4 regions of the Nocardiopsis lambiniae genome follow, and region 2 is predicted to be linked to each of the others. Evidence: riboswitches for the same ligand, from Rfam matches in the RefSeq annotation. Region 2 holds a riboswitch; each other region holds the start of a gene.

Region 1 (7,096 bases), on a different contig from region 2:
CCCGCTTCCGCCCCCCGCAGGTGCCCGCCCCGAGGTCTCCGGCCGACGCCTGAACGCCTGATCGGGCACCGGCCGGACATCCGGGAGCACCGTCCGCCGGACGTGACCGATCACGTGTGGCCGCGTTCCGTGACGGTGGATAGCATTCCCGGCGGGCGCCCGCCGAGGGGCGATCGGTCACGTGGACGGGAAGAGGCGGCGATGACACGGCCGGGAATCGAGGAGACGATCGGGGCGACCGGCGTCGACGGGGTGCGCATGCTCACGGTCCGCCACGACGATCCCCGGGTGGAGGGACTGCTCGCCGGACTGTCGGAGGAGTACACCGAACGCTACGGTGCCGAGGGCGCCGCCAACGAGCTGTCCCGCTACCCCATCACCGAGTTCGCCGCACCCCACGGCCGGGTCGTGCTCGCCGAACTCGACGGTGGGATCGTCGCCGGGGGAGCCCTGCGCCCCTACCGTCCGCGACCCGGGATCGACCCGACCACCGCCGAGTTCAAGCGGATCTGGACCTCCTCCCGGCACCGACGGCGCGGCCTGGGCCGCAGGGTCATGACCGCGCTGGAGGCCGCCGCCCGCGAGCTGGGCTACCGCGACGTCATCCTGTTCACCGGGCCCAACCAGCCCGAGGCCGTCGCGCTGTACGAGCGGATCGGCTACCGGTGGGTGGACCCCGCCACCATCGACGACCTGCCCTACTCCAGGGCCATCCCGTTCGTCCACGGACTCTGACCTCGTCCTTCGGTCCCCTCCTCTCCTCCCCGCAGAGGAGAGCGCGGGACCACCCGCCGACGGTCCGGGGCGCCGACGTCCGCTCCTCGGGGGCCGACGCGCGCCGGTACCCACCTTCGCCCGCTCTCACCTGCGCCATTGACGGTAACGAGGGCATAACGCGGGGTGTCCGTGCGTTATGGGGTTCGCTATGTCCGCGTAACGGTCACGGCACCGACCGTCCCCCTACGATGGGCGGCGAAGGCCGTCACCGGCGGCCCCGTTCGGCCGTCCACCCCACGGCCACCGACGACCACGACGAGGAGAGTCACGACGTGAGCGAGCAGCAGCGCCCCGGAACCGACCCGAGCACCTTCGTGTTCACGCCACGCAAGAACGGCCAGGCGCAGACGGTCTCCGACGAGCTCGCCGCGTGGATGAGCACCGGGTGGGCCGACACCGCCCGCCGCGACCTCGACCCCATCGAGCAGGCGGAGCACACCGCCCGCCGCCGCGCCGCCCTGGGCGCCGCCTTCCCCGGTGAGCGCCTCGTCATCCCCGCCGGGCGACTGCTCACCCGCTCCAACGACACCGAGTACCCGTTCCGCGCGGCCTCGGATTACGCCTACCTCACCGGCGACACCTCCGACGGCGGCTGCCTGGTCCTCACCCCGCGCGCGGACGGCGGCCACGACTCCGTCCTCTACCTCAAGCCGCGCTCCGACCGCGAGAACGGCGAGTTCTGGCTCGGCGGCTACGGCGAGCTCTGGACCGGTCGCCGCAACAGTCTGCCCGAGGCCGCCGACCTGTTCGGCGTGCCCACCGCCGACGTCACCACCCTCACCGACGTCCTGCGCGCCACCGACACCGCCGTGCGCGTCGTGCGCGGCCACGACGCCGAGCTCGACGCCGTCGTCGACGAGGTGCGCGCCGACGTCGACGAGGAGGCCCGCGCCAAGTCCGCGACCCTGGACGAGGAGTTCGCCATCACCCTGGCCGACCACCGTCTGGTCAAGGACGAGTGGGAGATCGCCCAGCTCCAGCTCGCCGTCGACGCCACCGTTCGCGGTTTCGAGGACGTCGCCAGGACGCTGCCGCAGGCCAAGGACACCTCCGAGCGCTTCATCGAGGGCACCTTCTTCCTGCGCGCCCGGGTGGAGGGCAACGACGTCGGTTACGGCACCATCGCCGCCTCCGGCCCCAACGCCACCACCCTGCACTGGACCCGCAACGACGGACCCGTCCGCGACGGCGACCTGCTGCTGCTCGACGCCGGAGTGGAGACCACCGGCCTCTACACCGCCGACGTCACCCGCACCATGCCGGTCTCGGGGACCTTCACCGATGTCCAGCGCAAGGTGTACGACCTGGTGTACGCCGCCCAGGAGGCGGGCATCGCCGCGGTCGCACCGGGCGCCCCGTTCATCGCCTTCCACCAGGCCGCCCAGCGGGTACTGGCCGAGGGCCTGATCGAGTGGGGCCTGCTGGAGGGACCGGTGGACCACGTCCTCGAACTGGGGCTCCAGCGCCGCTACACCCTGCACGGCACCGGCCACATGCTCGGCCTGGACGTGCACGACTGCGCGGTCTCCCGCCAGGAGGTCCACCTGTACGGCGACCTCGAACCCGGCATGGTCCTCACCGTCGAGCCCGGCCTGTACTTCCAGGCCGACGACCTGACCGTCCCCGAGGAACTGCGCGGCATCGGCGTGCGCATCGAGGACGACGTCCTGGTCACCGAGGACGGCCGCACCGTCATGTCGGCGGCCCTGCCCCGCTCCTCCGCCGAGGTCGAGGCCTGGCTGGCCGAGCGCCTGCCGCGCTGATCCGGCTCCGGGCCCACAGCCCGACTCCGGCTCTCCGGGCCGCCCTTCCGTCCCTCGGGAGGGCGGCCCGGCCCTTGTCCCGGATTCCCCCGGGCGGGTGTCGAATCCGGGACCCGTCGTCGTCATCCTCGCGGACCGCCCCTCCGGGTGGCCACGTGCAACGACGACGAGCAGGAGCCGACACGCGCCACGTCCTCCTGCCGCACGACACCGAACCCGACCCGAGGAGATCTCGCAGGAGGAGATCGAGGCCGTGCGGGAGGCCTTCGGCGCCCACGGGCGTGCCCTGGAGGCCGCCGGGGTGCCGGTCCCACCGCACGCCACCAACGCGCTCACCCCGCGCGAGGGTGACCCGCGCGTCCGGGACGTCGAGGTGCGCGGCGCGGACGGTCGCGGGTACGACGTCATCGTCGACCTGTCCGGCGAGGTCGTCGACGTCCGCGAGGACGACTGACCGCCCGGCCTGTCCGCCCGTCCGGCGCGGGACCACCGTCACCGGCCGGTGTTCCCGCCCATGGCGGGCCGCCCCCTCGCCGGATTCGCCTGTCGGGGTTCGGGTGCCTTCGACCGGGGTGAAGGCAAGACCGCTGGTCGGAGCCGTAGGTGGACGTTGTACGCTCTTCGGGCCAGTCGTACTCCACTTCGTGGGGCAGGGAACCCGGTGCGAATCCGGGACTGACGCGCAGCGGTGAGGGTGACGGGCGGGCACGCTCCGGGACTTCCGTCCCGGGCAGCCACTGGGGCACCGCCCCGGGAAGGCGCTCCGCACCGGCCGACCCCGAGTCCGAAGACCTGCTGGCGCTGGCGGTCACGGGCCGCCAGGTCACCCGCGGGCCCCGCGTACGGGCCCCCGAACCGAAGGACGTGCATGTTCCCCGCGGACGCCCCCGCGCCCCGCACCCGGCGCGACCGCTGCCCCGGTGCCCTCAGACCCTGGAAGGCCGAGGACGGCCTGCTGGTCCGGCTCCGCCTCATCGGCGGACGCCTCCCGGCACGGTCCCTGACCACCCTGGCGGCCGTCGCCCGGGAGTACGGCTCCGGGCGTGTCCACGTCACGGGGCGGGCCAACCTCCAGGTGCGCGCCCTGCCCGAACGGGACGGACGGCTCACCCCGGACGCGCTCCGGGCCCTGGAGGCGACCGGGCTGCTGCCCTCGCCCACCCACGAACTCGTCCGCAACGTGATGGTCTCCCCGCTCACCGGCCTGGAGGGCGGGCGCGCCGACCTGCGCCCGGTCGCCGCCGCGCTGGACGCGGCCCTGTGCTCGGCCCCGCACCGCGCCGCCCTGCCCGGCCGCTTCCTGTTCGCCCTCGACGACGGACGCGGCGACCTCGTGGCGCGCGCCTGCGACCTCGGCCTCGTCGCGCTCGACGATCGCACCGCCCGGCTGCGCATCGGTGACCACCACGGCCCGGTGGTCCGGCTGGACGAGGCGGCCGACGCCCTCGTCCGTCTCGCCGACGCGTTCCTGGAACGGCGCGGCGACGGCCCCGGAGCGCCGTGGCACGTCGCCGAGCTCCCCCTCCCGCTGTCCGCCCCCGAACCGCCCGACCCGCGCCTGCCGGACCCCGCCCCGCCGCTCCCGTACGGCCCGCTGCCCTTCGGCGGGCGCCACGTCCACGTGCCCGAGGAGGGCCTGGGCCGCGCCGACGCCGACGCCCTCGCCGAGGAGGCCCTCGCCGCCGGCGGGGAACTCGTCGTCACGCCCTGGCGCGGCGTCCTCGTCCCCGGGACGGCGCGGTGACCGCCCCCCGCCGGCCGAACCGGCACTACGGCTACATCGACGACGGCCCCGCGATCTACGTGGACTCCTTCGCCCTCATCCGCGAGGAGGCGTGTCTGGGGCACCTGCCCGCCGACGCCGAGCGTCTCGCCGTGCGGATGATCCACGGCACCGGACAGGTGGACCTCGCCGCCGACCTCGTGGTCCACCCCGATCTGGTCAGGGCCGCCCGGTCCGCCCTGCGGGCGGGCGCGCCCGTGCTGTGCGACGCGACCATGGTCGCCACCGGTGTGACCAGGAGCCGCCTGCCCGCGGACAACGAGGTGCTGTGCCTCCTGGGCGACGACCGCGTCCCCGACCTGGCCCGCCGCTGGGGCACCACCCGGTCCGCCGCCGCGGTCTCCCTGTGGGAGCCGCGGCTGGAGGGCGCCGTCGTCGCCTTCGGCAACGCGCCCACGGCGCTCTTCCACCTGCTGGAGATGCTGGTCGACGGAGCCCCGCGCCCCGCGGCGATCGTCGGCTGCCCGGTCGGGTTCGTCGGCGCCGCCGAGTCCAAGCAGGCCCTGGAGGAGTTCGCCGACCGCCACGGCGTCGACATCCCCTACGTTCTCGCCCGAGGCCGCCGAGGCGGCTCCGCGATGGCCGCCTCGGCCCTCAACGCCCTCGCGAAGGAGGAGGAGTGACCGGCAGATTCCACGGTGTCGGGGTCGGCCCCGGCGATCCGGAGCTGATCACCCTGAAGGGCGCGCGCCTCATCGCCGCGGCCGACGTCGTCGCCTACCACTGCGGCCCGGGCAAGGAGTCCAACGCCCGCCGCACCGCCCGGGACCTCATTCCGGCGGGGGCGGTCGAGGAGAGGCTCGTCTACCCGGTGACCACCGGAACGGCCGACCATCCGGGCGGCTACCAGGGGGCCCTGGCCGACTTCTACGAGGAGTCCGCCGCCCGCCTGGCCGCCCACCTCGACGCCGGGCGCGACGTCGTCCTGCTCTCCGAGGGCGACCCGCTGTTCTACGGGTCGTACATGTACATGCACGACCGCCTGGCCGAGCGGTACGGGGCCGAGATCGTCCCCGGGGTGCCCGCCCTCGCCGCCGCCACCGCCGCCGCGGCCTCCCCCCTGGCCCGCCAGACCGACGTCCTCACCGTCCTGCCCGGGACCCTGCCCGAGCCGGAACTCGCCCGTCGGCTCGCCGACACCGACGCGGCCGTCATCATGAAGCTCGGCCGCACGTTCCCGGCCGTCCGCCGCGCCCTGGAGGCGGCGGGCCGGCTGGAGCACGCCGTGTACGTGGAGCGCGCCTCCATGGAGGGCGAGCGCCGCCTGCCGGTGGCCGAGGTGGACCCGGACGCGGTGCCCTACTTCTCCCTGATCCTGGTCACCGGGGACAGCCGCAACGGCACCCGCTCCCGGAACCGGGGCGCGGCGGAACCGGCGGCCGACACCGGACTCCCGGCGTCCGCGGAGGAACTGCTGGTCGTCGGCCTGGGCCCCGGCCCCGACCGCTGGCTCACCCCCGAGGTCCGGGAGGCGCTCGCGGGGGTGGACCACGTGGTGGGCTACGGTCCCTACGTCGCCAGGGTCCCCCAGCGCCCCGGGCTGATCCGGCACGCCTCGGGCAACACCGTCGAACTCGACCGCGCGCGGCTCGCCCTCGACCTGGCCGCCAAGGGCGAGCGCGTCGCCGTCGTCTCCGGCGGCGACGCCGGGATCTTCGGCATGGCCACCGCCGTGTTCGAGGCCGCCGAGGACCCCCGGTACCGGGACGTGCCCGTGCGCGTCCTGCCCGGGGTGAGCGCCGTCCAGGCGGTCGCGGCACGGGCCGGCGCCCCCGTCGGCGGTGACTTCGCGGTCATGAGCCTCTCGGACCGGCTCAAACCGTGGGACGTCATCGAGCGCCGGCTGCGCGCCGTCGCCGACGCCGACCTCGCCCTGGCCCTCTACAACCCCGCCTCGCGCTCTCGCACCGGACAGATCGCCACCGCGCGACGCGTCCTGCTGGAGCACCGCGACCCCGACACGGTGGTCGTCGTGGGGCGGGACGTGGGCCGGGACGGGGAGGACCTGACGGTGACCACCCTGGGAGGGCTGGACCCCGCCGCCGTCGACATGCGCTGCCTGCTCATCGTCGGCGCCTCCGGTACCCGGGTCTCACCCTCGGGCCGTGTCTGGACCCCCCGGTGGGTGAAGCCGTGACCGTCCACTTCGTGGGGGCCGGCCCCGGCGCCGCGGACCTGCTGACCGTGCGCGCCACCCGGATGCTCGGCGCGGCCGACGTGGTGCTCTACCCCGGGACGTACCTGGACCCGGACGTCCTGTCCCACTGCGCGCCCGGGGCCGACCTGGTGGACACCCAGGGCCTGGACCTGGACGGCATCACCGACCGGCTGGTCCTCGCGCACCGGGCCGGGCACGACGTCGTCCGGCTGACCTCCGGCGACCCGTCGCTGTACTCCGCCCTCGCCGAGCAGACCCGTAGGCTCGACGCCCACGGGGTCCCCTGGGACGTCACCCCCGGCGTGCCGGCCTACGCCGCGGCCTCGGCCCTGGTGGGCCGGGAGCTGACCGTGCCGCTGGTCGCGCAGTCGGTGGTGCTCACCCGGACCCGGGCGCGCTCGACCGCGATGCCCTCGACGGAGTCCCTGGCGGCGTTCGCCGCGACCCGGGCCACCCTGGTGCTGCACCTGGCGATCATCCGGGTCCGGGCGCTCATGGAGGAGATCGCGCCCGAGTACGGCGGGGACTGCCCCGTCGTCGTGGTCCACCGGGCCAGCCAGCCGGGTGAGGTGGTCCTGCGCGGGACGGTGGCCGACATCGCCGACCGGGTGGAGG
Region 2 (7,096 bases):
CAGGCGCACTCCCAGGACGTCGTCCGAGGCGGCGACGACCTCCCAGGTGATCTCCAGCGACACCGGATCCCGGCTCACCCCCCGGAAGTCCATGACCTCCTGGTCCACGTGCCGGGCCAGGGCCTCGGAGAACGCGTCGGCGCCCTCGAACACCGGATGGGCGACGGAGATCTCCACGTCCTCGGGGACGTGGGGGTGGTCGGGGAAGTCGTCCCCGTCACCGGTCCACTCCCCGACCTCCTCGCCGGCCTCGTGCACCAGCACCCCGATGAACTCGGGGGTGGCCGTCCCCGAGGTGGCCGTCTGCGGGTTCTGGCAGGCCGCCAAGGGCAGGAACAGCGTCATCACGGCACCCGCCGCCCACCGGGGGAGCCGCCGTGCGCGCCTCCCCCCTCGTGGGCGGTTCTGCTGCGGGCTCGTGCGGGTCGACGACAACACCGGACTCCCTCATCCCAGGCGGGCGCGTTGTGGCTGTTGGGTGCAACATAAGGGACTCCGGTGACGGCCCTGTGGCGCTGACCACATGTGGTCAGCGCCACAGGGCGGTGCCGCTCCCGGCGGCCGTCGACCCTCCGCCCGTTCCCTGCCCTCCGCCCCTACTCCCGCTCCTCGGAACGGTGGGTCCGCTCCTCCGTGGAGTCGGGGTCCGCGACGTCCGAGGGTCCCTCCGAGGGCGGGGCGTCGGGCGCGCCGGCGACGTAACTCTCACCGGGTTCGACCTCGCCCAACAGCTGCGACACCGTCACCATCGTGTACCCGCGCGCGTCCAGCTCCCGGATGATCTCCCGCGAGGCGTCGATGGTGGTGTCGTGGATGTCGTGCATGAGGATGATCGCCCCGTCGGAGGCCCCCGAGATCGCCCGGCCGGCGACCACCGAGGCGTCGCGGTCCTTCCAGTCGTTGGTGTCGATGCTCCACATGATCTGGGCCAGGCCCATGTCCCCCGTCACCGAGGCGACGTTGCCGTTGGTGGAGCCGTACGGGGGACGCATGAGGTCCATGGTGTAGCCGGTCTCCCGGTACACCAGGGCCTGCACGGTGTTCAGGTTCGACCGCACCCCGTCGGCGCCCAACCCCGCCAGGTCCGGGTGGCTGAGGGTGTGGTTGGCGATCTCGTGCCCCTCGGCGTAGGCGCGCCGCACCGTGCGCGGGTTCTCCATCACCGGGAGGCCGGTGACGAAGAAGGTCGCCTTGGCGTCGTGCTCGGCGAGCATGTCCAACAATTCGGGAGTGCGCCCGCCGGGGCCGTCGTCGTAGGTCAGGGCGACGCACTTCACCTCGGTGGAAGCGCAGTCCACGGAGGCGTCCACGGGGGAGATGATCCCGGGGACCACCTCCTCGCCGGCCTCGGGGATCTCCTCCGGGGCGGCGGTGATGGCGAACCCCTCGACACCGGTGGTGGCCGCGCGCAGGGCCCGCAGCCCGAACTCCGACAGCAGCGGCTCGGCGTCCGCGCGCTCCACCACGGCGGTCACGGGCCCGGCGTCGACGGCCGCGACCTGACCGGCGTCGAACTCCACGACGAGGTCACCGTCGGGGTTGAACCCCACGGAGTCGTACAGGGAGGCCACCGGCAGGACGGCACCCGTCTCCGCGGCGTCGCCCACCCGGTCGCGGACCAGGGTGTTGAGGGCGGCCAGTTCCTTCTGGCCGGCCAGCAGCGACTGCGATCCCCGGGTCCGGCCGCCGACGATGTCGTACCAGTAGGTGGCGTGGCACTCCTTGGCGCCCTCGGAGTCGGTCTCCACACTCGTCATGCGCACACCGACCAGTCCGTCGGCCGCCGCCGTGACGTTCCACTCCGCCTCGTACGACTCCGCCCCGGGGTTGGCCGCGTCGAAGGCCGCCACCTCGGCGCCCAGCCGTTCCCGCAGGAAGTCGGAGAGCGGCTCGGCGTTGGGCAGGACCGGGTAGGTCACCGAGGCGCTCACCCCCTCGTACTCCAACTCCGCCTCGTCGAGGCCCTTCAGTTCGGCGGCGTCCACCACGGTCAGTCCGTCGGGCTCGCCGGCGGCCGGGATCCGCTGTTCCACGGCATCGGCGATGCCGTGCGCGACGCCGCCCGCCGGTCCCGCCCCCAGGGCTCCCGGTGGTCGCACCGACAACAACACCATGCCCGCCAGCACCACCAGGGCGACGACCACGGTGATCAAGGGGTGATCGGGGGTCATGGTGGGTCGGGACAACTCGTTCACCAGGGGTTCTCCGCGTTCATCTCGCAGACGAACGTGCGCGGGGTGGGCGGGGCACCCTCACGCGACGTCTTCATCGGGTGTGACGCCGGCCACGGGCGGGGGGTTCGCTCTCCGGGGGCGGCGGGGGCACAAGGGGGCACGCCGGGGGTCAGGGGCGAGGGGGTCTCCCTATACTTGCAGGCGTGGAAGGTACGCGCGTCATCTCCGCGTCCGGGGCGATCCGGGGCGGGCGGCGCGCGTCGAAAGAGGGAACCCGGTGCGAATCCGGGACTGCCCCGCAGCGGTGTACGGGAACGACCCCCGCCATGAAGCACTGGTGATCCGACCGGAGGAGTCGGAGACCGGGAAGCGGCGGACATTAGGAGATCGGTGTCACCACCGGTCGCGCCCGTGAGTCCGAAGACCTGCCTCCGCCCGACGGCGCATCGCGCCGTCGGTGGTCCCGCGCCCCGAGGGAGGGCCGAGGGCGGCACCCGGGGGCGTCCGTCGTACGCCCCCGACCGGGGTGCCTCCTCGTCGACCCTCGCGGCCGGTACCCGGCTTTCGACGAGGGAGAGAAGCTTCATGACCACCAACCCCGGGCCCGCCGTGCGATCCACGGTGCACGGCTACCCGCGCATCGGACCCGACCGCGAGCTCAAGCGCGCCGAGGAGTCCTACTGGAAGGGCGCCACCACCGCGGCCGAGCTGGAGAAGGTCGCCTCCGACCTGCGCCTCGACGTCTACGCCCGGCTGCGTGCCGCCGGGATCGACGACATCCCCTCCAACACGTTCTCCTACTACGACCAGGTGCTGGACACCGCCGTCCTCTTCGGTCTCCTCCCCGCCCGGTTCGAGGACCCCACCGAGGCCGGGGACGCGGACGGGCGGCTCCGCCGCTACTTCGCGGCGGCCCGCGGCGTCCAGGGCGCCCCGCCCCTGGAGATGACCAAGTGGTTCGACACCAACTACCACTACCTGGTGCCCGAGCTGTCCCCCGACGTCCGGCCCCGTCCGGTCGGTGACAAGCCCGTCGTCGAGTTCCGCGAGGCGCTCGACGCCGGTCACCGCACCCGCCCGGTGCTGGTCGGCCCGCTCACCTTCCTGCTGCTGTCCAAGGCCGCCGACGACGCGCCGGAGGGCTGGTCGCCCATCGCGCTGCTCGACGACCTCGTGGACGCCTACGCCTCCGTGCTGGCCGACCTGCGGGCCGCCGGCGCCGAGGAGGTACAGCTCGACGAGCCGATCCTGGCCACCGACGAGGGCCGCGCGGCGCTGGGCGAACTGGAGCGCGCCTACACGCGTCTGGGCGGGCTGGACGACCGTCCGCGGATCCTGGTCTCCACCTACTTCGGTTCCATCGGCGCCGACGCCCTGCGCGTCCTGAAGGAGTCCCCGGTGGAGGCCGTCGGCCTGGACTTCGTCACCGACGACGAGGGCATCGCCGATCTGACCGCCGTCTCCGGGCTGGGCTCCACCCGTCTGGTCGCCGGGGTGATCGAGGGCCGCAACGTGTGGCGCGCCGACATCCCGTCCGCCGTCGCCACCCTGGGCACCCTGCTCGCCCTCACCGACGAGCTCACCGTGAGCACCTCCTGCTCGCTGCTGCACGTGCCCATCGACCTGGAGGCCGAGACCTCCCAGGCCCCCGAGCTGCGCGCGGCGCTGGCCTTCGCCGAGCAGAAGACCCGTGAGGTCGCCCTGCTGGGCCGGGTGCTGTCGGAGGGCGGTGAGGGCGAGTACGACATCGACGCCACCGCCCCCGGCGCGGCCTTCGTGGACGCGCGGGTGCGCGCCCGTCTGGAGGCCCTGGGCCCGGACGCCTACGAGCGTCCGGAGGACCGCGGCGCCCCCACCGACCTGCCCCTGACCACGACCACCATCGGCTCGTTCCCGCAGACCGGCGAGCTGCGCCGGGCCCGTGCCGCGCACCGTCGGGGCGAGCTGGCGGAGGAGGAGTACAAGGCGATCCTGCGTTCGGAGATCGACCGGGTCATCGCGCTCCAGGAGGACATCGGCCTGGACGTGCTGGTCCACGGCGAGCCCGAGCGCAACGATATGGTCCAGTACTTCGCCGAGCGGCTCGAAGGGTACGCCACCACCGACCACGGGTGGGTCCAGTCCTACGGTTCCCGCTGCGTGCGACCGCCGATCCTGTTCGGTGACGTCTCGCGTCCCGCGCCGATGACGGTCGAGTGGATCACCTACGCCCAGTCGCGCACCGCCAAGCCGGTCAAGGGCATGCTGACCGGTCCGGTCACCATGCTCGCCTGGTCGTTCGTGCGCACCGACCAGCCGCTGGGGGAGACCGCCCGCCAGGTGGCGCTGGCCCTGCGCGACGAGGTCGCCGACCTGGAGCGTGCGGGCATCCGCCACATCCAGGTCGACGAGGCGGCGCTGCGCGAGTCGCTGCCCCTGCGCGAGGAACGGCGGCGGGAGTACCTGGACTGGGCCGTCGGCTCGTTCCGGCTGGCCACCTCGGGCGTCTCGCCGTCGACGACCGTCCACACCCACATGTGCTACTCGGAGTTCGGTCTCATCGTCGGCGGCATCGAGGCGCTGGACGCCGATGTCACCAGTGTCGAGGCGGCCCGTTCGCGCATGGAACTGGTCGAGGACCTGGGGCGGCGCGGCTTCAAGCGGGGCATCGGCCCGGGCGTCTACGACATCCACTCCCCGCGGGTGCCGTCGGTGGAGGAGATCGAGGCGTCCCTGCGCCTGGCCGTGTCGCACATCGACGCCGGCGGGCTGTGGGTCAACCCGGACTGCGGTCTGAAGACCCGCGGTTACGAGGAGGCCGAGCAGGCCCTGCGCAACATGGTCGAGGCGGCCCGCCGGGTCCGCGCCGACCTGGGCTGACCTTCGGCCCGGGCCGACCCCTCGGACGGCTCGGGCCGATCCCGCCTCGGGAACACGGAAGGGGCCGCGGCGGACGCCGCGGCCCCTCTCGCGTGTGCTCGATCAGGCGGAGCCGAGCAGGCCCAGCGCCTCGGTGGCGGCGTTGGTCATGCTCGCCTCGATGTCGTCGGGCAGCGCGAACTTCTCGACGTCCGCCTCGCTGGCGTCGAAGGACGGGTTCACCGTGTAGCTGATCTCGATGTTCACGTTCCCGTGGCGGACCATGAGGATGGCCCTGGGGACCATGTCGCCGAGGAAGTCGTACTTGGTGACGATGTACACGGCCTCGTCACCCAGGTCGACGTCCTTCTTCTCCTCCAGGTCGTCGGCGTTGTACTGGGTCGAGTACTGGTTCTCACCGGAGTACAGGGTGACGTCGTCCTGGAATTCGGACTTGGCGCCCTCGATGGAGTCGGAGCCGCCGTAGGGGACGGAGAAGGTGATGTCGAAGGCGCCGTACGCGGTGCCCGGGTTGCCCTCCGGGGCGTCGCCGCTGATGTCCATGCACGTCGACCTGTTGTCGCTGTTGCTCTTGGACCCGTCCGGCTCCAGCCCGAAGTCGGCCGCCACCTGGTCGGTGATGGCCTGGCAGGGCTCGGTGGGCAGGGCGTACGGGGGCTCACCCGTGGGGCCGCCCGTGCCGCCGGCGGGCTCCTCCTCGGGCTCCTCCTCGGCACCGCCGGCGCCGGTGCCCTCACTCACCTCGGCGGTGGGGTCCTCGGTGGCGATGGTCCCGCCCTGGCCGTTGCCGTTGGTGACGAGCATGACGATCACGGCGATGGCCAGGACGACGATGACCGCGCCACCGCCGATGACCACCCACAGGGCGGCCTTGCCGCTCTTGGGCGGCTGCGGCGGCGGGTAGGCGCCGGGCGGACCGTACGGGGGCTGAGGAGGCTGGCCGCCGCCGTACATCGGCTGCTGGCCGTAACCGGGCTGTCCGCCGGTGTTGGGATCGCCGTAGGGGCCGCCCGGCGGCGGGCCGTAGGGAGGCTGACCCCCCGTGCCGTCACCGCCGTAGGGGTTCTGCGGTGGCTGGTTGTAAGGTCCGTTTTCGCTCATGGCTCCCCTCGCCCGGATGATGTGTTGACGTGTTGTCTGGGACGCGCGTATGCGCCTGTGAGTTCGTGTGACTTCCGAAGCCGACCCGGAGCGGGGCGGTATGAGCGTTCACACGGACGGGGCGCGCCTCCCGTGACCACCGGACCGCGGGCGAGAACGGAGGAGTGGGGGAGGGGGCGGTCCCGGTGTCTCCAGGTGCCCCGTGGCGGGGTGCCCCGGGGCGCCGGAGGGGGACGTTCGCCACCACCGGCCGGGACGTGAGCATCCTAGTCGGGCGACCCCGCGGGCCGGCAGGGTGGGCGGGGGGTGATGACACGAATCGTCACTGTTTCGTGTCGATCGCGTACACCGATCGTTTCCCCACGTCCGCACCCCGAGACCGAACGGGGTGCCGATGGTGGTGGAGGGACTTTCTCAGGGAGTGCGAATGCTCACGGCCCTTGGGGTCGCGGGCCCTCGGCGGTTCCCCCTCGCAGCACTCCTCCACGGAAGACCGGGCCGTCCTCGTCCATGTCCGGCGGGTCAGGTCTCCGTGACGGCCCTGGCGGTGGCAGGTGGGGCGCCGACGGCCTCAACGGGGATGTCGAGCGCGGGTTCGGTGGTGAGGTGCGCGGCGGTCACGCGGTCCAGGCGCAGCCAGCGGATCGCCTCGCGGGTGCGGCAGTGCCCGACGAGATACCAGTGCCCTTGGGTTCGGGCGAGGAGGACGGGGTCGACGCGGCGGGTGGTCCGCCTGTCCTGCCGGTCGCGGTAGTGCACGACGAGCACGCGCCGTTCGTGGAATGCCTGCTCGATGGTGTGGCGGGTGCGGGCGTCGCCGGGAGGCTCGGTGTGGTTGATCCATACGCGGTCGTTGAGCGCGGCGGCGCGCTCTCGGGCGTTGGCGTCCATGACGCTGAGTGCTTTGGCCAACGCGGCGCGGGCGTGGCTGTCGAAGGGCTGTCCGCGGTGGGCGGCCACGG
Region 3 (7,096 bases), on a different contig from region 2:
CGTCGACAGGGGGCTCTCGCCGTACCCGAGCCGGGCGAGCACCGAGAGCCGGACCTCGGACGTGGTGATGTCGGCGGGGCCGATGGTCACCGCGACCGCGATCGATGCGAGCAGGGCGGCCAGGCCTCCGCAGGTGAGCAGCGCGAGGCGCGCGCCCCTCACCGCGCGAACCCGAGTTCCCGAAGTCCGGCGGCGACCTTCTCCACACCCTCGACCGTGCGGATCGACGGGTTCATGGCCTGGCCGCTCAGCAGGATGTAGCGTTCCTCGCGCACCGCGGTGAGGTCGCGGGTGGCGGCCCCGTCCTCCAGGAAACCGATCTTGGCGGCGGCGGTCTCGGCGGTCTGCGACTCCCGGGTCAGGTCGCCCAGCACGATGACGTCCGGGTCGCGGTCGGCGACGGTCTCCCAGTTGATCTGCGGCCACTCGTCGTGGGTGTCGTCGAAGGCGTTCCGCGCCCCGACCTCGCGGGTGATGGCGCCGGGGGCCCCGCAGCACCCGGCCAGGTAGGGGGCCTCGGAGTTGGCGAACCAGTACATGAGGGAGACCTCGGAGGCGTCCAGGTCCTCGGTGGCGGCCTCCACCCGGCCCCGGAGTTCGGCGACGAGCTCCTCACCGCGTTCCTCCACACCGAAGACCAGCGCCAGATCCCTGATCTCCCCGTAGACGACGTCCAGGGTCAGCGGTTCGCTGCGCGAACCGTCGCCGCCGCTGTCGTTGTCCTTGCCCGCGGAGCAGTCGGACGGCGACACGTACGTGCCCACGCCGAGTTCCCCGAACTGCTCCCGGGTGGCGACGCCGCCGGTGCCGAGGGTGGACACGAAGGAGGCGGTGACGAAGTCGGGCTCGGCCTCCAGGACCCGCTCGAAGGACGGGTTGTTCTCCGCCAGGCGCGGGATGCCCTCGTTGGCCTCCTCCAGACCCTCCATGATCGGGTCGGTCCACGTGGCGGTGCCGACGATCCGGTCCTCCAGGCCCAGGGAGAGCAGGATCTCGGTGGTGCCCTGGTTGAGGGAGACGACCCTCTGCGGGGGTTCGCCGACGACGACCTCGTATCCGCAGTTGTCGATGATCGAGGCGGAGCCGGATCCGTCGGTGTCGCCGTCGTCCGCGGTCGGCGAGCAGGCGGTGAGCACCAGGGCGGGGGCGAGCAGGAGGGGGCCCGCGAGGGGCATGGGGCGGTACATGGGGGCGCCTTGCATGTCGGGGCTCGAACGCGGAGCCTGGCATGGGTCACCCGTGCGGGGTCGGCGCACGGGGCCAGCAGGTCTTCGGACTCGGGTTCATCCGGACGGGACGCCTTCCCGGGCCGGTGCGCGCCGCCGTTCCCGGCCGACACGGTCCCGCCCCAGTGGCGTGATGCCCCGCCCGTCCCCCTCACCGCTGCGCGTCAGCTCCGGATTCGCACCGGATTCCCTGACCACCTGGGTGGTTACGACTGGCCCGGGAAGAATAGCAAGGTCCTCCGGGGGTGGTCGGGGGCGGCCCGGCCATCGCCGGGGGCGCGCGCCACCGGCACGCGTCCCCGGCGGGGCGGGAGGGTGGAGAGCGGACGTACGGTCGCCCGGCCCGTCCTCGGTGGCTCCGACGTCCACCAGGCCCGCGTGAACCGGTAGAGGGCAGGCACCGAGGCGAGGGCCCGTGCGGCCCGTGCGGCGACCCACCGCCTCGGTGTCACCGAGGTGGTGGGTCGGAACTCCTGTATCGACCCCGGCGTCCTCCGATCCCGGCGGGATCCGGTGGTGGGGACCGGAAGCGGGGAGCCGGCGCTCGGGGCGCCGCGGAGGAGGCCGGGCCGCGCACGCCGCGCGGTCACGGTCACGGTCACGGGGTGGGTCGTCGGCACGCCCCCGGGCGCCGCACGCACGACCCCGTGCGCCGGTCCTACGTGTCGGCGTCCACGAGGGCCTCACGGACGGCGTGGGGGAGCTTCTCCTCCAGGAAGCGCGCCATGTCCTCCTCCTCCTGGAGGATGACGGACAGCCTGGTCGCGATCCCCTCCTCGCCGAGCTGTCGGGCGGCGGCGATGAGCGCCTTGTAGCACGCGATCTCGAAGTGCTCGGCCGCGTAGTCGGCCAGGGCGTTCTTGACCAGGGTGTCCTTGGCGGGCTTGTTGACCATGCCCTGCACGGCCCCCATCATCTCCGCAAACACGGTCTTCGTGGAGGAGACCTTGCCGCCGAGGGACTCCACACAGGACTCGACCGTTTCGGCCTGACGGCGCGTCTCCTCGATGTGGAGCCGGATCCGCGCGTGCACGTCGGGCTCCCCCTCGGCGTCCTTGAGGTGCCGTTCGAGGGTCTTCTCCAGCGACCGCTCCATGGCGTACGCGTCGTTGAGCCAGTCGATCAGTCGCTCGCGGCTCGTCATGTTCTTTTTCTCCCCGTATCGGTTCCCGTTCATCGGTCGAGAGCCACGACTACCCGCGGTCGCGAGGGGTAAACGACGGCTCCGGAGGGGGTGGTCCACCGCCTCACGCCGCCCCTGATCACCGCGGTCCCTGCGCCGGGCCGGGCCGCACGCCTCCCCGGCGGCGGGGGTCACACCCCGACCCTGTCCGATACCCGCCAGCCGGCCTCGACCGAGGCGCGGCACCGGTCCGGGTCGTCGCCCGCGCCGATGTAGAGCGCGGTCAGCATGGGGGGACCGTTGTCGAGCGTGCGGATCGACAACGGGCCGCCGGTGACCAGGGAGACCAGGCCGTGGGCGATGATCCAGCTCTGCACGGCCAGTCGGCGCGGTCGGGTGTCGCGATGGAAGCGGCCGGCCTCTCCTGCCCGTCGGGCCGTGTCGACCAGACGGTCCAGGGTGGAGTCGGCGGCTTCGAGGTCTTCGAGGTCGACGCTCGCGTCGAACATGACCTGGTACAGGTCGGGGTGGTCCAAGGCGTTGTCGAGGTAGGCGGCGACGAGGGCGGTCAGGTCCCTGACCGGGTCCTCGGACCCGGCCATGGAGTCGTACCGGGCGGCCAGGCGGGTGAAGCCCTCCTGGCGCAGGGCCTTCCAGAGGCCGTCCATGCCGCCGAAGTGGGTGTAGACGGCCATCGTCGACATGCCGGTGCCGGCCACCAGCGAGCGCAGGGTGATCGGCTCGCGCGTGCGGAGCATGTGCGCGGCCCGTTCGATGAGCAGTGTGCGGATCGCCGGATCCTTCGTCCTCGCCATGCCGCTACGATACATTGCATAGCAATGTTATGTTTTCGGATCCGTGAGATCCCGAGAAGAGGAGTGGACATGCCCATCACCCTGGTGAACCCGGAAGGTCTGCCGAAGGTCGACCTCTACCGACAGGTGTCGGTCGCCGAAGGATCGAGGCTCGTCTTCGTCGCCGGGCAGGTCGCCCTCGACGCGGACGGCGGCAAGGTCGGCGAGGGCGACGTCGTGGCCCAGGCCGAGCAGTGCTACCTCAACGTCGCCACGGCCCTGGCCGAGGTCGGCGCCTCCTTCGACGACGTGGCGAAGCTGACCGTCTACGTGGTCGACTGGACCCCCGAGAAGATGCCCCTGTTCATGGAGGGTGTCGCCCGGGCCTCGCGGAGGCTCGGGATCGCCGCCCCGGTCCCGCCGCTCACCGGAATCGGCGTCGCGGCGCTGGCCGACCCCGACTTCCTGCTGGAGGTGGAGGCCACCGCCGTCATCGGCTGAGCCGGGGCGCCCTGGCCCGGCGTTCGGCCGGGCGAGGTCCCTCCTCGTGCCTGGTTCTCGCCTGCTCTTCCGTGCCCCTGGGGACGAGGGCGCCCCCGGGGTCGCTGGACGTTGACGTGGCGGCCGGAAGGTCCCCGTTCTCCGGGCGCGTTCGGCCGGTCCGTTCGTCGTGTCCCCGATGGAGGTGCAGGTGATCGATGCGTCCGGCCTGCACGACGGTTCCGGAGACGTCGCCGTGCACGGTGTTGTGGCGGCGCCCGCAGCGCAGACCGGGCCATCGGCGTTCGGCGTGGTGGTGCAGGAGGCGGAGCAGGAGCCGGGCGACTCCGACCGCGAGGACGCAGGCGAACAGTCCCACCGCGATGCTCAGGAGGTACCCGAGGAGGAGAAGGGGGTCGGGCGGTTCCCGGGCAGGCTCAGGCGGTGACGGGGGCGGGAGTGAAAAGCCACGCTCCGGGCACCGAGGGAAACCGTATCGATCCTGATGCCGTCACCTTACCGCGCTCGACGCGCTCGGGGAAGGCCGCCGGGCGGGTGCCGCTCGCCCGAAGCGGGACCCGCGCCGGGCCGGGAGGCGGGGGAGGCCCTCGTCGGTGGTGGGGTCTCCCGGGCGGTCCTCGATGGAGGCGTTATGGGCGAAATCTTGTGAATCTACCTCGTAAAGGCGGATGTTCTGTTCTCTGTACCCGCTGGTATCAAGAAACGGAGTGCCAGCGTAGGAGTTCGAGGGCGACGGCGACGTCGACCGGGTTCTCGTCCAGGGGCCGGGGCAGGAGTTCGTCGACGCGGTTCAGGCGGCGTACCACCGTGTTGCGGTGGGTGTAGGAGCGTTCGGCCGTGAGCGTGGTGTTGCCCAGGGACCGTATGTAGGTCAGGGCCGTCTCGCGCAGGGCGGCGTCGGCGGTCATGAGTTCGCCCAGGGTGTCGTGCAGGAACTCCTCCACCCCGGGCGCGGCGTCGGCGAACAGGGCGGCGAGCTGGACGTCCTCGTAACGGGCGAACCGTCGGGACGGCGCGCCCGCGAGCATGCGCTGGGTCGCTGCCGCGTCGAAGTGGCTGCGACGGAAGCCGTCCACGCCCTTGCCCGGGCGGCCCACGGCCACGCGGACCCGCGGGTGGGCGGTGAGTTCGGCGGCCAGCCGTTCCCGGGGCGGTGCGGTGGCGATCGGCAGCCAGACCCACAGGACGGTGGCCCCGGCGATGACCGTGAGCCGGTGGTCGGCGCCGCCGGCGCGGGCGACGGCCTCGGCGGCGGCCTCCAGGTGGTCGGGCGTGGTCCCCGGGTCGCCCCGGACGATGGCGGCGGTGTGCGGCCCGGACAGGGGGTGGCGCAGCCGGCTCTCGGCGCGGTCGCGGCCGATGGGGGCGCCCTCCAGCAGGAGGGTGACGGCGGCCCGGCGTTCGGCGTGGGTGCCGCGGGTGAGCTCCTCGCGTTCGGCGCGCATGCGTTCGGACAGGGCGGAGATGGTGTCGTCGATGAACGCGTTGATGGACAGGGCGGAGACGTCGAGGAGGGCGCGCAGTTCGTCGGGGTCGGAGGTCAGGCCGAAGCAGACGTTCATCCAGTGGCGCCAGGCGACGTTCTGCCCGGCGCGGAAGGCGTCCAGGGCACCCTCGTCGAGACCGCGTCGGACCAGGTCGCGCCCGGCCTCCAGGGGTTCGGGGCCGGTGTTGGCGGGCACCCGTTCGCCGGGGCGGGCGATGTTGGCCGCGGCCCAGTGCCGCAGGTTGGCCACGTTGGCGCGGCGGATCCCCTCGGCCAGGGCCGGGTCCTCGGCGGCCGGTCGCATGCGTGCGCCGCCGAGGGAGGCGGCGTGGAGTTCGTCGATCCACGCGGCCGGGGGATCCAGGGCGAGTTCCGCCCCGCGTCGCAGCAGGTGGAGTGTCCGGGGGGAGGGGCGGGGCCAGGGAGGGTCGCCCGCAGCGTTGTGCACCACATCGACCAGGATCGTGGTGCACGGTGCTCTGGCACAAGAGGGAGCGCATCACACAAGGTGGTATCGGCGCGGGAATCGGAGGAAGCGGTACATGAGCGGTGAGCGGACACCTGTGGAGCACCTGGACGTGCTCGTCATCGGGGCGGGGATCTCCGGGATCGGGGCCGGACACTACCTGAAGGAGCATCACCCGGAGAAGGGGTTCGCGATCCTGGAGGCCCGTGCGGCCTCGGGCGGCACCTGGGACCTGTTCCGTTACCCGGGCATCCGGTCGGATTCGGACCTGCACACCTTCGGGTACGAGTTCAAGCCGTGGCGGGACCGGCAGGCGATCGCCGACGCGGACCGCATCCTGGCCTATCTGCGCGAGGCGATCGCCGAGGACGACCTGGAGCCGCACATCCGCCACCACCACCGGATGGTGGGGGCGTCGTGGTCGAGCGAGGAGGCGCGCTGGCTGGTCGACGTGGAGCGCGTCGACACCGGTGAGCGGGTGCTGCTGAGCGCCGGGTGGCTGTTCTCGGCGGCCGGGTACTACCGCTACGACGAGGGGTACACCCCGCGTTTCGAGGGGCGGGAACGCTTCGGCGGCACGATCGTGCACCCCCAGCACTGGCCGGAGGACCTGGAGTACGCCGGGAAGCGGGTGGTGGTGATCGGCAGTGGGGCGACGGCCGTCACGTTGGTGCCGGCGATGGCCGGGACCGCGTGGCACGTCACGATGGTGCAGCGCACCCCCACCTACGTCATGCCCGTGCCCCGGGGCGACGCCCTGGCCGACCTGTTGCGCAGGGTGTTCGGCGAGGAGCGGGGCTACCGGCTCGCGCGGCGCAAGAACATCTGGAAGGGCACCGCGGTCTGGCGTTTCTGCCGACGCTTCCCCAAGGCGTCCCGGAGGCTCATCCGCCGGGTCGTCGCGTCGCGGCTGCCCGAGGGTTATCCGGTCGACGAGCACTTCGACCCGCCCTACGATCCGTGGGACCAGCGGTTGTGCGCGGCCCCCGACGGTGACTTCTTCGGGGCCATCCGGTCGGGGAGGGCGTCGGTGGTGACCGATCGGATCTCCGCCTTCACGGAGCGGGGCCTGATGCTGGAATCCGGGCGGGAGATCGAGGCCGACGTCATCGTCACCGCCACCGGGCTGAACCTCCAGGCCTTCGGCGGGGTGGAGCTGACGGTCGACGGGGAGCCGGTGCGGCTCGCCGACACCGTCGCCTACAAGGGGATGATGTTGTCCGGGGTGCCCAACCTGGCGTTCGCCATCGGGTACACCAACGCCTCGTGGACGTTGAAGATCGGCCTGTTGTGCGAGCACTTCTGTCGGCTGCTGACGCACATGGACGCCCACGGGTACGATACGTGCCGTCCCGAGCCGGCCGACCCGGACATGGCGACGCGGCCGTTGTTGGACTTCGCCGCCGGGTACGTGCGCCGCGCGGTGGACGGGCTGCCGAGACAGGGGGATCGCATGCCGTGGCTGACCTCGATGAGCTACCACTCCGACGTGACGCTGTT
Region 4 (7,096 bases), 240 kb from region 2:
CGTCTCCAGGTCGGGGAGCCCCCGGGCCCGCCGCAACGCCGCCAGGGTGGTCTTCACCGAGGTCGGCGACTTCGCGAGGATCGTGGCCGCGGCCGTGGCCGCCGCCGGGTCGCCGTGGTCGCGCAGCCGCGCCACGATCTCCTCGGCGGTGTCGGCGGTGTAACAGGCGTCGACCCACCGGAGGCCGGGCAGGGTCGGTGCGGGCGCGGTCTCGGCGAACCGGCCCACCGCGTCCGCCACGTCGGCCGCCGAGACGACCCCGGTGAGGGCGACGGCCAGGTCGGACAGGCGATCGGCGGGCACGAAGTGGTCGGCAAGGCCGAGGGCGATGGCGTCGCCCGCGTCCGCCGAACCCGCCGTGAGCGCCAGGTGGGTGCCCGATTCCCCGGGCGCCCGGGACAACAGGTAGGTGCCGCCCACGTCGGGCACGAACCCGATGGTGGTCTCCGGCATGCCCACGACCGAGCGCTCGGTGACGATACGGACCGAACCGTGCGCGGACACGCCGACCCCGCCGCCCATGACAACCCCGTCCATGAACGCCACGTACGGCTTGGGGTAACGCGAGATCCGCGCGTTGAGCAGGTACTCGTCGCGCCAGAACGCGGCGGCTGCCCGGTCGCCCTCGCGGGCACTGGCGGAGATGGCGCGGATGTCGCCGCCGGCGCACAGGCCGCGCTCCCCCGCGCCGTCGATGAGCACGGCGACGACGGCGTCGTCGTCCGCCCAGGCGGTGAGGGCCGCGCGCAGGGCTGTGACCATGTCGTGGTCCAGGGAGTTGATGGCCCGCGGACGGTTCAGGGTGATGCGGCCGAGTCGTCCTTCGACCCGGACCAGGACCTTCTCCTCGGTGGTGGACATCAGGCGGCCCCGGTCAGTCCGCGAGCGATGATCAGGCTCATGATCTCGTTGGTCCCTTCCAGGATTCGGTGCACCCTCAGGTCGCGCACGATCTTCTCAATGCCGTATTCCGTGAGGTATCCGTAGCCCCCGTGCAGCTGCAACGCCTGGTCGGCCACGGTGAACCCGACGTCGGTGGCGAACCGCTTGGCCATCGCGCACAGGTGCGCGGCGTCGGGATCGCCGTCGTCCAGGGCCCGGGCGGCCCGCCACACCAGGGAGCGGGCGGCCTCCAGCTCGGTGGCCATCTCGGCCAACCGGAACCGCAGGGCCTGGGCGTTGATGAGCGGCCCGCCGAACGCCCGCCGGTCGGCCAGGTAGGCGGTGGCGGCCTCCAACGCGGCGGTGGCACCGCCCAGGGAGCAGGCCGCGATGCCCAACCGGCCGCCGTTGAGTCCGTTCATGGCGATCCGGAAGCCGTCGCCCTCCGCGCCGAGGAGTCGGTCGGCGGGCGAGCGCACCCCGTCGAGGACGACCTGTCGGGTGGGCTGGGCGTTCCAGCCCATCTTGGCCTCGTTGCCGCCGAAGGACAGACCGGGGTCGTCGCGGTCCACGATGAACGCCGACACCCCCGAGGGGCCGGGACCCCCGGTACGGGCCATGACGATGTAGAGGCCGGACACCCCGGCGCCGGAGATGAACTGCTTGGTGCCGGTGAGCACGTGGCCCCCGCCGTCGGGTACCGCCCGGGTGCTCAGGGCTGCCGCGTCGGAGCCCGCGCCCGGTTCGGTCAGGCAGTAGCTGCCCAGCACGTCCATGGAGCACAGGCCCGGCAGCAGGCGTGCGCGCTGGGCGGCGTCGCCGTAGCGGTCGATCATCCAGGCGACCATGTTGTGAATGGACAGGTAGGCGGCCACGGACGGGCAGCCGGTGGCCAGCGCCTCGAAGACGAGGACGCCGTCGAGCCTGCTCAGGCCCGACCCGCCCGCGTCCTCGCGGACGTAGACCCCGCCCATGCCCATGTCGGCGGCCTTGCGCAGCACGTCCACGGGGAAGTGCTTGGCCTGGTCCCACTCGACGGCGTACGGGGCCAGGTGCTCGCGGGCGAAGTCGCGGGCCGCCTCCGCCAGGGCCGTCTGGTCCTCGGTGAGCGTCGTCACGGCCGTCACCGCATCACGGGGATGGTGAAGGACGCGCCTTCGCGGATCCCCGAGGGCCAGCGCGAGGTGACGGTCTTCGTGCGGGTGTGGAACCGGATGGAGTCGGGTCCGTGCTGGTTGAGGTCGCCGAACGCGGACCGCTTCCAGCCGCCGAAGGTGTGGTAGGCGACCGGTACCGGGATGGGCACGTTGACGCCGACCATGCCGGTGTCCACTCGGTGCGAGAAGTCGCGGGCGGTGTCGCCGTCGCGGGTGAAGATCGCGACGCCGTTGCCGTACTCATGACCGTTGACCAGTGCCAGCGCCTCCTCGTAGTCGGCGGCGCGCACCACCGACAGCACCGGACCGAAGATCTCCTCACGGTGGATCCGCATGTCCGGGGTGACCCGGTCGAACAGGGTGGCCCCGACGAAGTAGCCGTCCTCGAACCCGGGAACGGTGTGACCGCGACCGTCCACGACCAGCTCGGCGCCCTCCTCGACACCGAGGTCGACGTAGCCGATGACCCGGTCGCGGGCGTCCGCGCTCACCAGGGGGCCGAAGTCGGCCCGCGGGTCGTGCGAGGGGCCCACCCGGAGGTCGGCGATGCGCTCCTTGAGCCGGGAGACCAGGGCGTCGGCGGTCTCCTCGCCGACGGGGACCGCCACCGATACCGCCATGCAGCGTTCGCCGGCCGAACCGTACCCGGCGCCGATCAGGGCGTCCACCGCCTGGTCGAGGTCGGCGTCGGGCATGACGACCATGTGGTTCTTGGCGCCGCCGAAGCACTGGGCGCGCTTGCCGTGCGCGGTGGCGGTGGAGTACACGTACTCGGCGATCGGGGTGGAGCCCACGAATCCGACCGCGGCCACGCGCGGGTCGGTGAGCAGGGTGTCCACCGTCTCCTTGCCGCCGTTGACGACGTTGAGGACGCCCGGCGGCAGCCCCGCCTCGGCGAACAGCTCGGCCAGGCGCAGCGGTACGGACGGGTCGCGTTCGGAGGGCTTGAGGATGAAGGCGTTACCGCAGGCCAGCGAGGGGGCCGCCTGCCAGAGCGGGATCATCGCCGGAAAGTTGAAGGGGGTGATGCCCGCGACGACGCCCAACGGCTGCCGGAGCGAGTGGACGTCGATGCCGGTTCCGGCGTCATCGCTGAACTCGCCCTTGATCAGGTGCGGGATGCCCGCCGCGAACTCGACCACCTCCAGACCGCGCTGGAGGTCACCGTGGGCGTCGGGGACGGTCTTGCCGTGTTCGGCCGACAGCAGGCGGGCGAGCCCGTCCCGCTCGGACTCGACCAGTTGGAGGAACCGGAGGAGGACCCGGGCGCGGCGCTGCGGGTTCCAGGAACCCCACTCGACCTGGGCGGCGACCGCGTCGGCGATGACCGACTCCGTCTCGGCCCGGTCTGCCAGGGGGACCCGGGCCTGGACCTTCCCGGTGTTGGGGTCGAAGACGTCCCCGAAGGTCGTCGAACGACCGGGGGAACGTTCCCCGTGAACGAAGTGCGTCAGGACACGGACCATGGGACACCGGCTCTCTTGTGGAGGTCATGGAGGCGAGGCATGGGAGGAGGCATGCGGAACGGGGGCCGTGTGCGGTGGTACGGCCGACCGCCACCCCGAAGGTGGTGGGGTGGTGGGTTCAGTGATGCCGTCGCGTCGCCCGCCATGGGCGGGTCGTCCGGGCGCGGTGCGTCGTCATGCGTGTTCGCTCCATCCTCGTGGACCGCACGTACTCGAAAACCGCGGCCGGTATCCTGACTCCCGGTTCTGCGCGCCTCCCCCGCCTTCCCGGTTCGCACCAGTGGCGTCGTGAGGGATCGCTCCCCGGTCACAGTGGCGGGACCGTGCCGGATTCTCACCGGCTTCCCTGACACCGCGGCCTTGCGCCCCCACCATATAGTTGGACGTCCAAGTAAATCCAGGGTCGTGCCGTCGGAATTTCCGAGCCCCGCGGCGCGGGCGCAGGGCGTCCCCCCGGGAGCGGTCCGGAAGGTCGTCGAACCGGGACGGCACCGGTCACGGGGTGTTCGAGGACTTAGGGTGTCCGCGAGGCCCGGTGTCCACCCCCAGGAGACGCCCTCCGCGCCGGCGCCGGAAAGGTCCGGTGATCCGGCCCGTGCCCTCCACCCCCCGACCCGCACGCGCCGACCGCGCGCTCGGAGGACGCTTCTGGGCGTTCTGGTCGGCCGCGCTGGCCGCCAACCTGAGCGACGGCGTCGCCATGATCGCGATGCCGTGGCTGGCGTCCTCACTGACCCCCGACCCCGTGCTCGTCGCCGCGGTGGCCACCGCCGGTCGGTTGCCGTGGCTGCTGCTGGCCCTGCCCGTCGGAGTCCTCATCGACCGGCTACCCCGGATCCCGGTGATGGTCGGCGCCGGTACCGTCCGTCTGGCGCTGTGGGCGGCCCTGGCCGCCGTGGTGTTCTCCGGCTGGGCGTCGGTACCGCTGCTGACGCTGTTCGCTTTCTGCTTCGGCGTCCTGGAGGTCTGCTACGACACCGCCTCGGAGACGGTCGTCGCGTCGTTGGTCCCCCGGGAGCGGCTGGAGCGCGCCAACGGCCATCTGCGCACCGGGGCCCTCGTCGTCCAGGAGTTCGGCGGTCGGCCCGTGGGCGGCCTGCTCATCTCCATCGGCCTGTTCGCGCCGTTCGTGCTCAACGTCGCCGCGCTGCTCATATCGGTCCTGGCCCTGGCCCGGGTACGCGTGGCGGACCCGAACGGGGAGACCCCGGCCCGCGAACGACGAGGGTTGCGAGGCGTCGGCACCGACCTCACCGAAGGGGTAGGGGCCATCCTGGAGCAGCCGCTGCTGCGACTGGTCGCGGGCATCGCCCTGTTCGTCAACGGGTGCTACGCCACCGCCCTGTCCACACAGGTGCTGTTCGTTCGGGACGTGCTCGGTCTGGGGCCGGCCGGGTTCGGCCTGCTCATGGCGTTCGCCGCGGCCGGCGGGGTCATCGGCGGGCAGTCGGTGTCCTTCCTGCGGTCGGTGCTTCCGCCCGGCACCCTGCCGGTGGTCTGTCTGACCGCGACGAGCCTGGTCTACTGCGTGGTCGCGGCGCTTCCCCTGACCCCGGTGGTCGCCGTCGGCTACCTCGTGACCAGCGGGCTCATCCTCGGCTACGCGGTGGCGATGGTCTCCATCCGCCAGCGGATCACCCCCGACCGGCTTCTCGGGAGGGTCAACGCCGCCATGCGCACGGTGAGCTGGGGTGTCAGCGCCCTGGGCATGGCGGCGGGCGGGGTGATGGTCGCCGCCCTCACCCCGCTGACGGGACACGAGGGCGCGTTACGCGCCCCCTATGTCCTCATCGGTGCGGTCGGTCTGGTCGTCGTCGTGTTCTTCGGCCGCAGGCTCACCCGCCTGGTACGCGAATACGACGTGTGAGCCCCTCCTCCGGCGTGTTCCGGGATGCCCACCCTGCTGCGCGACGCCCCGGCTCGCCCGCCCGTCACCCGACGGCACCTTCTCTCGCGGCGTTCTCATCGGTCGACGGGAGAGCCGACTCCTTCTTCGGCCTCGCGATGAACGCACCGGAACCCCGCCCGTCCACCTTCGGAAGGCCCACGAAGGACGGCCAACGAAGGACGGACGGCCCGCGGCCGACGACCTTCCTTTCGCGACGGGCGGCATCCACGGAACACGGCCTAGCGGGCCCCTCCGCTCAGCGGCCCCAGGAGCGTGTAGGCCTCGTCCATACGCTCGGGGAAGACGTCCGGACTCTGGGCCAGCCGCATCGCGGTCAGCTCGCAGGCCATCGCGATGTGCGAGGCCAGGACCGCCACGTTCTCAGGGGCGCCCACCTCCATCAACGCCCCCGCCAGTCGGGTGGCCCGTTGCTGACGGGTGAGCAGATAACGGGAGCGCAGGTCGGTGCTCTCACGGAGCAGGCGGACCAGGACGGCCGAATGGGCGGGGGACAGCGAGGAGTGGGGGCGGGTGGCGACGCACGCCTCTCGGAGCAGTTCGATGGCGGCACCCAGGTCGTCGCCCAGGGGGCTGGGGGCCTTGTCCCGCACGTAGGAGCACAGGCGTTCGACCTCGGCCCCCTCCTCGGCGAACAACACCTGTTGTTTGTCGCCGAAGTAGCGGAAGAAGGTCGTGCGGCCGACCTCGGCACGTTCGGCGATGGCCGCGACCGTGACGTTGTCGAATCCGTGCTCGGCGAAGAGCTGGAACGCCGCTGACACGATCATGGCCCGGGCCTTGCGACGTTTGCGAGCGTGAAGTGTGTCGGGGGGGTGATGCATGAGGCGGACCCTATCGAGTGGACCCGGTTCTGCCGGGGACGCAGGACCATTGGGACGGTAGTCCTGAAACGCCCCCTGAGGACCGGGAGAGCGGGAAGTCGTCTTGCCTGATTCGGGTTTCGGAACGCATCCGCACGGGCTCAGGCCCCGTCCCGTACGGTGATGCCGGTTGGGGCGGAATTTTATTGCAGAGCGACCCTGGTCTGACAACCGCTGTACCCCGATACATGAATCCGCCTGGCGGATAAGGTTTCCTACCATCTGGAGGTTATGACTCCCCCAAGATGGTTTTTCGGGGTGCCACCAATTCACCACCCAAGGTAAATCGTTCGGGTTCCTAACTATTGAAGCCTCATCGATGACCGGAACCTCCCGTTCGGCCACGGGCCCCGGAATGTCCCCTCGCCGTGCGACAGTGATGTGACCTCTTTCACCGAGTGGAGCTGAACATGGCGTATTCACTGGTCATCGGCACGCGCAAGGGGTTGTTCACGGCCTCCGGCGAGAATCGTCGCGATTGGAGGGTGACCGGACCGCACCGGCTCGACAGCGCCGACCACGCGAGCATGAGCGCGGTGTACGCGGTGGGGATCGACCCGCACACCGGACGCGTCCTGGCCGGAGCGGAGAGCTCGCACTTCGGCCCGAGCGTCTGGTACAGCGACGACGGAGGCGCGAGCTGGCACGAACCCGAGTCCGCGCCCATCGTCTTCCCGGAGGACACCGACGCCTCGCTCACCCGGGTCTGGCAGTTCGCCTTCGGCGACACCCCCGGCACCGTCTACGCCGGAGTGGAACCGCACGCGCTGTTCCGTTCCACCGACGGCGGCCTGAGCTTCGAACTCGTCCGCGCCCTGTGGG

What was found. A riboswitch is a leader RNA that binds a small molecule or an ion and turns the genes downstream of it on or off. The one in region 2 is predicted to bind cobalamin.
Region 1: another riboswitch for cobalamin. It lies ahead of RM479_RS13395 (nitrite reductase); the one in region 2 lies ahead of metE (5-methyltetrahydropteroyltriglutamate--homocysteine S-methyltransferase).
Region 3: another riboswitch for cobalamin. It lies ahead of RM479_RS13465 (ABC transporter substrate-binding protein); the one in region 2 lies ahead of metE (5-methyltetrahydropteroyltriglutamate--homocysteine S-methyltransferase).
Region 4: another riboswitch for cobalamin. It lies ahead of RM479_RS01680 (CoA-acylating methylmalonate-semialdehyde dehydrogenase); the one in region 2 lies ahead of metE (5-methyltetrahydropteroyltriglutamate--homocysteine S-methyltransferase).

The regions. Positions count from the first base shown of each region.
Region 1 covers NZ_JAVREP010000007.1:266,000-273,095, forward strand. Annotated here, with positions in the region: gene RM479_RS13375 (oxygenase MpaB family protein) at 1-53, shown strand, start outside; gene RM479_RS13380 (GNAT family N-acetyltransferase) at 202-735, shown strand; gene RM479_RS13385 (aminopeptidase P family protein) at 1,050-2,540, shown strand; gene RM479_RS13390 (hypothetical protein) at 2,794-2,994, shown strand; cobalamin riboswitch at 3,151-3,354, shown strand; gene RM479_RS13395 (nitrite reductase) at 3,409-4,284, shown strand; gene RM479_RS13400 (precorrin-8X methylmutase) at 4,281-4,946, shown strand; gene RM479_RS13405 (precorrin-2 C(20)-methyltransferase) at 4,943-6,460, shown strand; gene RM479_RS13410 (cobalt-precorrin-4/precorrin-4 C(11)-methyltransferase) at 6,445-7,096, shown strand, end outside.
Region 2 covers NZ_JAVREP010000001.1:615,545-622,640, reverse strand. Annotated here, with positions in the region: gene RM479_RS02790 (polysaccharide deacetylase family protein) at 1-345, opposite strand, end outside; gene RM479_RS02785 (polysaccharide deacetylase family protein) at 597-2,171, opposite strand; cobalamin riboswitch at 2,424-2,604, shown strand; gene metE (5-methyltetrahydropteroyltriglutamate--homocysteine S-methyltransferase) at 2,760-5,033, shown strand; gene RM479_RS02775 (DUF3558 domain-containing protein) at 5,136-6,134, opposite strand; gene RM479_RS02770 (helix-turn-helix transcriptional regulator) at 6,657-7,096, opposite strand, start outside.
Region 3 covers NZ_JAVREP010000007.1:289,216-296,311, forward strand. Annotated here, with positions in the region: gene RM479_RS13460 (FecCD family ABC transporter permease) at 1-162, opposite strand, end outside; gene RM479_RS13465 (ABC transporter substrate-binding protein) at 159-1,187, opposite strand; cobalamin riboswitch at 1,246-1,458, opposite strand; gene RM479_RS13470 (ferritin-like domain-containing protein) at 1,885-2,370, opposite strand; gene RM479_RS13475 (TetR/AcrR family transcriptional regulator) at 2,541-3,164, opposite strand; gene RM479_RS13480 (RidA family protein) at 3,234-3,644, shown strand; gene RM479_RS13485 (hypothetical protein) at 3,835-4,071, shown strand; gene RM479_RS13490 (PucR family transcriptional regulator) at 4,340-5,581, opposite strand; gene RM479_RS13495 (flavin-containing monooxygenase) at 5,673-7,096, shown strand, end outside.
Region 4 covers NZ_JAVREP010000001.1:370,770-377,865, reverse strand. Annotated here, with positions in the region: gene RM479_RS01690 (enoyl-CoA hydratase/isomerase family protein) at 1-861, opposite strand, end outside; gene RM479_RS01685 (acyl-CoA dehydrogenase family protein) at 861-2,000, opposite strand; gene RM479_RS01680 (CoA-acylating methylmalonate-semialdehyde dehydrogenase) at 2,006-3,505, opposite strand; cobalamin riboswitch at 3,712-3,896, opposite strand; gene RM479_RS01675 (MFS transporter) at 4,101-5,372, shown strand; gene RM479_RS01670 (TetR/AcrR family transcriptional regulator) at 5,633-6,235, opposite strand; gene RM479_RS01665 (WD40/YVTN/BNR-like repeat-containing protein) at 6,685-7,096, shown strand, end outside.